Regions from separate parts of the Pseudoalteromonas sp. S2721 genome, predicted to be linked through region 1. Evidence: predicted binding sites of a transcription regulator. Region 1 holds the regulator's gene; each other region holds the start of a gene.
The links. Region 1 encodes sigma-54, which starts transcription at its own class of promoters, with help from an activator protein. Its sites were predicted from a motif close to GTTGGCACGNNNNTNGNNT; they were not measured.
Positions count from the first base shown of each region.

Region 1 (2,281 bases):
TTATTACTGACCATAATGTTCGAGAAACCCTTGATGTTTGTGAAAAAGCCTACATTGTTTCTCATGGGGAGCTAATTGCATCAGGGACACCTGAGCACGTATTAGCTGACCAAACTGTACGTGATGTTTATCTAGGCGAGCAATTCAGGCTGTAACCATTACGCCACCGACTAGAGCATCTGCTAGACTTATACAATGACAAAAAATCGATAACAGTGTCTTCACCGTTACCGATAACTTAAAAAGGATTGTTAGGGATACATGAGGCAATCATTACAGCTGCGCATGGGCCAGCAACTTACAATGACTCCACAACTGCAACAAGCCATTCGCTTGTTGCAGCTCAGTACATTGGATCTCCAGCAAGAAATTCAAGAAGCGCTTGATAGTAATCCTCTGCTTGAAGTGGAAGAAGCGGATTACAACGAAGAAAGCATCGGTAAGAATGAGCAAAAAGCGGAGTCTGACGATGTACAAGTCAGCGCGTCTGCCGACGAAGCACCTAGCGAATTCGAGCAAGAAAGCAGTGATGCTCTGAGTAAGGATACGGTTAGCGATGACTTAGCTATGGATGTTACGTGGGATGAGTACATGAGTGCCGCCCCATCAACATCGTCTGGGCCAATGCCTGAAGACGAGTCTATTTACCAAGGTGCTTCAACAGAAACACTGCAAGAATATTTAATGTGGCAACTACAGCTCACACCATTTAGTCCTACCGATGAAGCGATTGCCGTTGCCATCGTTGAAGCTATCGATGACTCAGGTATTTTAACGGTTAGCTGCGAAGATATTGTCGAAAGCTTTAATCAAAATAATGATGAAGAAGAAATCGAACTCGATGAAGTTGAAGCTGTCTTAAAAAGAATACAGTTATTCGATCCAGTTGGTATCGGCGCGCGAAGTTTACAAGAGTGCCTGTGTATACAACTTCGTCAATTCGATGCCAATACGCCATATTTAGCTGAAACTAAAATGGTTTTATCTGAGCATATCGAATTATTAGCAAGTCGCGACTATCGCACTTTAATGAAAAAGACTAAGCTTAAAGAAAACGAGCTTAAAGAAGTGATGACGCTCATTCACAGCTTAAATCCTAAGCCTGCGGATAGCATAGTACGCGAAGAATCTGAGTACGTCATACCCGATGTATCAGTGAAAAAAGTGAAAGGCCGCTGGGTAGTCGAGTTAAACCCAGATTGTATGCCAAAAATTAGAGTGAATAGCCAATATGCAGCGATGTCTCGCTCTGTTAAATCAAGTAGCGACAGCCAATTTATTCGTTCTCACTTACAAGAAGCAAAGTGGTTTATTAAGAGCTTAGAAAGCCGTAACGATACTTTACTAAAAGTGACCAACTGTATCGTGCAACAACAGCAAGCTTTCTTTGAACATGGCCCAGAAGCAATGAAGCCAATGGTGCTAAACGATGTCGCTGAAATGGTCGAAATGCATGAATCGACGATTTCTCGGGTTACAACACAAAAATATATGCATACCCCAAGGGGAATTTTTGAGTTGAAATATTTCTTCTCAAGCCATGTCAGCACCGAAAATGGTGGTGAGTGTTCTTCTACAGCAATTCGCGCTTTAATCAAGAAGTTAGTTGCTGCAGAAAACTCGGTTAAACCATTGAGTGATAGCAAAATTGCAGATATATTGGCTGAGCAAGGAATTAAAGTAGCTAGACGTACAATTGCAAAATATCGTGAGTCTCTAGCAATACCTCCGTCTAATCAGCGTAAAAGTCTGATTTAGACGTTTTACATAGAAGGAAAATGCTTATGCAACTAAATTTAACTGGTCGTCACGTAGAAGTCACTGATTCATTAAGAGACTATGTAAACACTAAGTTCGCAAAACTAGAAAGGCATTTTGATCATATTAATAATGTTCATGTCATTTTAGATGTAGAAAAATTAAGCCAAAAAGCAGAAGCAACTTTACATGTAAACGGAGGCGAGCTGTTCGCTTCTACAGAACATCAAGATATGTACGCAGCAATTGACTCATTGATCGATAAACTTGATCGCCAAGTCATTAAGCATAAAGAGAAATTAGCTCGACATTAAATTATGAAACTTAGTTCACTTACTAATCAGGACTGCAGCAAAGCTGCGGTCCTTTTTAATAGCAAAAAAAGAATTCTTGAGTATATTAGCGAGTTAGCTCACCAGCAGTTTCCTCATTTATCTCAACAAGATATCCTAGATGCTTTTCTGAACAGGGAAAAGTTAGGTAGTACAGGTATCGGCCGAGGAATAGCTATTCCCCACGGTCG
Region 1 covers NZ_PNCZ01000008.1:67,728-70,008, forward strand. Annotated here, with positions in the region: gene lptB (LPS export ABC transporter ATP-binding protein) at 1-155, shown strand, start outside; gene CWC02_RS03610 (RNA polymerase factor sigma-54) at 262-1,758, shown strand; gene hpf (ribosome hibernation promoting factor) at 1,785-2,072, shown strand; gene ptsN (PTS IIA-like nitrogen regulatory protein PtsN) at 2,076-2,281, shown strand, end outside.

Region 2 (2,281 bases), on a different contig from region 1:
TAAATCCGACTGAAGAAGAACGACAAGCGCTGGCAAGCACCCTTAATATCACCTTACCCGGCGCTGATGATGTTGAAGAAATCGAGGCCTCTTCTCGTTGCTTTATCGACCATGAAGGCTTGCATGTGCATGCGCTTTTCATGTCACCAAACGAAGGGCGCTTTAACACGGTAACCGTAGCTTGTTTGTTACAAGACAACTGTTTGCTGACAATCCGCGATGATGAACTAGCCGATTTTCGTCTATTACGACTACGTGCTCGGAAAGGGCAAGTGGCGTGTGATAATCCAAAGCAACTTTTGGTGACTTTATTTGACCAAAAAGTCGAAAACCACGCTGATATGCTTGAAGACATGCATCATCAGTTAGAAAAACTCAGTGCCTATGTACTTGAAGAGGATGACTCTGACTTAGAAGAAGCCGTTAGCCGAATTTCTCGCCTTGAAGATAATAACGGTAAGGTGCGTTTATGTTTGATGGATACGCGCCGGAATATTTCGTTTTTACTGCGCCACCTAGGAGCGCCGACAGAAGACCGCGAATCACTACGTGAAATTGTACTCGATATTGATACCCTTATGTCTCACTGTACATTTTTGTTTGATAAGGTGAATTTCTTAATGGACTCGACTCAGGGTTTTATTAACATCGAACAAAACCAAATTATCAAAACCTTCTCTATTGCCTCAGTGGTGTTTTTACCTCCAACCGTTGTCGCCAGTATCTATGGGATGAATTTTAACAGTATGCCTGAACTGCAATGGGCATGGGGTTACCCGTTTGCAATTGGCATTATGTTGCTGTCTGGCTTTGCACCTTACTTGTTCTTTAAACATAAAGGTTGGTTGTAACAAAGCATAAAAAAGCCCAGCAAATGCTGGGCAAGGGGTCTTCGGATAGACCTAGGGGGTTTAACCTTTCAATTCGCCGGTAGACGATTCAATATGCGCACGAACAAACCATTGGAATTGTTCTAAATCAGCCAGTTGGCCGGTGATCATATCTTCAGAAACTGGGTCTAGCTCACCAAGCTTTTCGATAGCAGCACGGTGATCTTTATTAACACCGTTATACACTTTATCAAGCGCTGTTAGGTGGTCAGTAACTAAGCCTTTACCAATTGAATAATCTTGCCAAGTACGGCGTTCTACAATTGATTGAGGTGTGCCAACAGGTACACCGCCCATGGTTGCAATACGCTCTGCAATCGTGTCAGTCATCTCTTGCACTGCGCTTACTTGTGGGTCTAACATTTCGTGTACACCAATAAAATTAGGACCAACAACATTCCAATGAATGTGTTTTAAAGTGAGGTGTAAATCGATTAAAGCGACCATGCGTTGGTCTAGAATAGCAATCGTGTCCGCTGCAGCTTGGTCTTTAACACCCGGTGCTGTAAATTCTGCGATTTTTGATGATGAATTACTCATTACTCCTCCGAGATTATCTGTAAATTTCCTTTCGCTTTTAATCTAAAAAGCATGTGTAATTACACAGAAGCAAGCGTTGTGCCTAATAATTTTTAAATTATAAGGTTATGAATTTAATAGATTAATTTTATTTAAGTCTTGAGGGAGGGTGATACTAGCTAAGAAGAAGTATGAAAACTCTGCACACCTTCTGTAAAAAATTCAGTGTGCAGATACAAAGTTACGACTTAAGAAAGTAAAGCCGCCGCTAAACGAACAAAATCAGATGAGGTTAGAATGCCCACTAGGTTGTTATCTTTATCAACCACAGGCATGCAGCCATGACGGTTTTCAACAAAAAACTTAGCAACTTCGTGTAGCGGTTGCTCTGGCGAGATACTGGTAAAATCGGTAGCCATAATATCAACCACTTTAGTTTGCTTTTCCTTGCGTTCGAGGGCGCTGGCACTGTAATTAGCCATGATATTCATTACCTGAGCAATCATGATTTTTTGCGTTAACATGCCAACCAAACCACCATGCTCATTGATCACAGGGATATGACGAACATTTTTCTCTTTCATTAGATTATGAGCATCATGCAGGGTATTTTGCGCGCTAATAGCAAATGGGTCTGGCGTCATTAAATCACTAACTAGGTGTGTCATGGCTACATCCTTACAATTAATCAAGTTGTGGTAAGTTTAGCGCTTATCTAGTTAATTTCACTTAAGTGAGATCAAAGTATTAGTGATTAACGGTGTAATTACTTATGCAGTTCAGCAGTAGGTAAAAAGATGTAATGAGGATAATTTTTACCTTTAAATATTAATTTTATGAATTATTAGCTTGTTCAATTAGCGTATAAGCAT
Region 2 covers NZ_PNCZ01000061.1:28,591-30,871, forward strand. Annotated here, with positions in the region: gene corA (magnesium/cobalt transporter CorA) at 1-851, shown strand, start outside; gene dps (DNA starvation/stationary phase protection protein Dps) at 912-1,430, opposite strand; gene CWC02_RS18150 (CBS domain-containing protein) at 1,658-2,077, opposite strand; gene CWC02_RS18155 (CC0125/CC1285 family lipoprotein) at 2,244-2,281, opposite strand, start outside.
Region 2: a site for sigma-54 is predicted at 1,498-1,516, ahead of dps (DNA starvation/stationary phase protection protein Dps). Genes of this name have one in related genera too.

Region 3 (2,281 bases), on a different contig from region 1:
CGTTGATTGCTTTAGCGTGCTTGATGATACCACCGATGTAGTAAAGTGCTTCTTCAGAAAGACCTGCGTATTTGTCACCCGCGAAGATGTTTACGCCATCTTTACCTAGAGATTGGTGACAGTGCATACCAGAACCGTTATCACCTACGATTGGTTTAGGCATGAATGTCGCTGTTTTTCCGTATAAGTGAGCCATGTTATGGATAACATATTTCATCTCTTGGATTTCGTCAGCTTTTAATACCATTGTATTGAAGCGAGTTGCGATCTCATTTTGACCTGCAGTTGCTACTTCGTGGTGGTGAGCTTCTACTACTTGACCTAGTTCTTCAAGAACTAAACAAGTTGCTGAACGCCAGTCATGTGATGAATCAACAGGTGAACACGGGAAGTAACCGCCTTTAACACCTGGACGGTGACCCATGTTGCCACCTTCGTAATCTTTATCTGAGTTCCAAGCAGCTTCTACAGAATCGATTTTGTACATAGAACCAGACATGTCTGATTTGTATTTAACGTCATCAAAAAGGAAGAATTCTGGCTCTGGACCGAATAATACAGTGTCAGCAATACCAGTAGAGCGCATGTACTCTTCAGCGCGTTTTGCAACAGAACGTGGATCACGCTCGTAACCTTGAAGTGTTGAAGGCTCAACTACGTCACAACGTACGATTAGTGTAGCTTCTTCAGAAAACGGGTCCATTTTCGCAGACTCAGGAACAGGCATAAGTACCATGTCTGATTCGTTGATACCTTTCCAGCCAGCAATTGAAGAACCGTCAAACATTTTGCCGTCTTCGAAGAAATCTTCATCAATTTGATGATGAGGAATAGAAACATGCTGTTCTTTACCTTTGGTATCAGTAAAGCGTAAATCAATGAACTTAACGTCATTTTCTTTGATAAAATCTAAAACCGATTGTGACATGTGTCCTCCAATTGTTGGGTTTTATTTTTGCTGCATTATTGCTTTTCGCTTATATAAGCTGGTTTCGTGCCATGTTTTTAACACCTTGTTTAGGCTTGTAAAAAGTGAACAGGGCTTCGTTTTGTTAACTTTTATTGCACTAAGTTGGTGCGTAAAAAGATCATTCTGGTGCGTAAAAAGTGCGACCTTGTTTTGCACAATTATTGAGCGTGCCAATTTTTCGGTTATGAACACGATTTAGTGCCAAAATATGGTTCAAAAACTAAAATTTCGCCAGTTTTGAGCTCAGATTCACTTTAATTTTCATAAATTTGTCATTTATAAAACAGATACTTATAAAAAGCTTGAAGAAAGTTTATAAATTTATATTGGATAAACTTTCATCCATGCCATTATTAAGGGATAATATGCGCCCTTTTAAATCCTATGCTGGGACATCTGGTGAAAACGCAGGTGACTGCGTAGATCTTGCAGGATCAATGAGATTCAATTTCTCTGAGAAAAAATATGAGCATCGAAAAGTTAAGAAATATAGCGATTATCGCCCACGTTGACCACGGTAAAACAACTTTGGTTGATAAACTGCTTGAGCAATCAGGCACATTAGAAACGCGCGGCGGTAACGAAGAGCGCGTAATGGACTCAAACGACATTGAGAAAGAACGTGGTATTACCATTTTAGCTAAGAACACAGCTATCTCTTGGAACGACTACCATATCAATATCGTAGACACCCCAGGACACGCCGACTTCGGTGGTGAAGTAGAACGCGTACTTTCGATGGCTGACTCAGTATTACTACTTGTTGATGCTCAAGAAGGTCCAATGCCGCAAACGCGTTTCGTAACGCAAAAAGCATTCGCACAAGGTTTAACGCCGATTGTTGTTATCAACAAAATCGACAAACCTGGTGCACGTCCTGACTGGGTTATGGACCAAGTTTTCGATTTATTCGATAACCTAGGTGCAACTGACGAACAGTTAGACTTTAAAGTAATCTATGCATCAGCTATCAACGGCTGGGCAACAATGGATTTAGACGAGCCATCAGATAACATGGAACCAATGTTCCAGATGATCGTTGACGAAGTATCTCCACCGGATGCAGATCCTGAAGGTGCTTTCCAAATGCAAATTTCTCAGCTTGACTACAACTCATACATCGGTGTTATCGGTGTAGGTCGTATCAAGCGTGGTACTGTTCGTCCTAACCAACAGGTGACTGTTGTAAGCGCAGACGGTACTAAGCGTAACGGTAAAGTTGGCCAAGTAATGAGTTACTTAGGCCTTGAGCGTCATGAAGCAGAATCTGCAGGCGCAGGTGACATCATTGCAATCACTGGTCTTGGTGAG
Region 3 covers NZ_PNCZ01000024.1:67,263-69,543, reverse strand. Annotated here, with positions in the region: gene glnA (glutamate--ammonia ligase) at 1-928, opposite strand, end outside; gene typA (translational GTPase TypA) at 1,436-2,281, shown strand, end outside.
Region 3: a site for sigma-54 is predicted at 984-1,002, ahead of glnA (glutamate--ammonia ligase). Genes of this name have one in related genera too.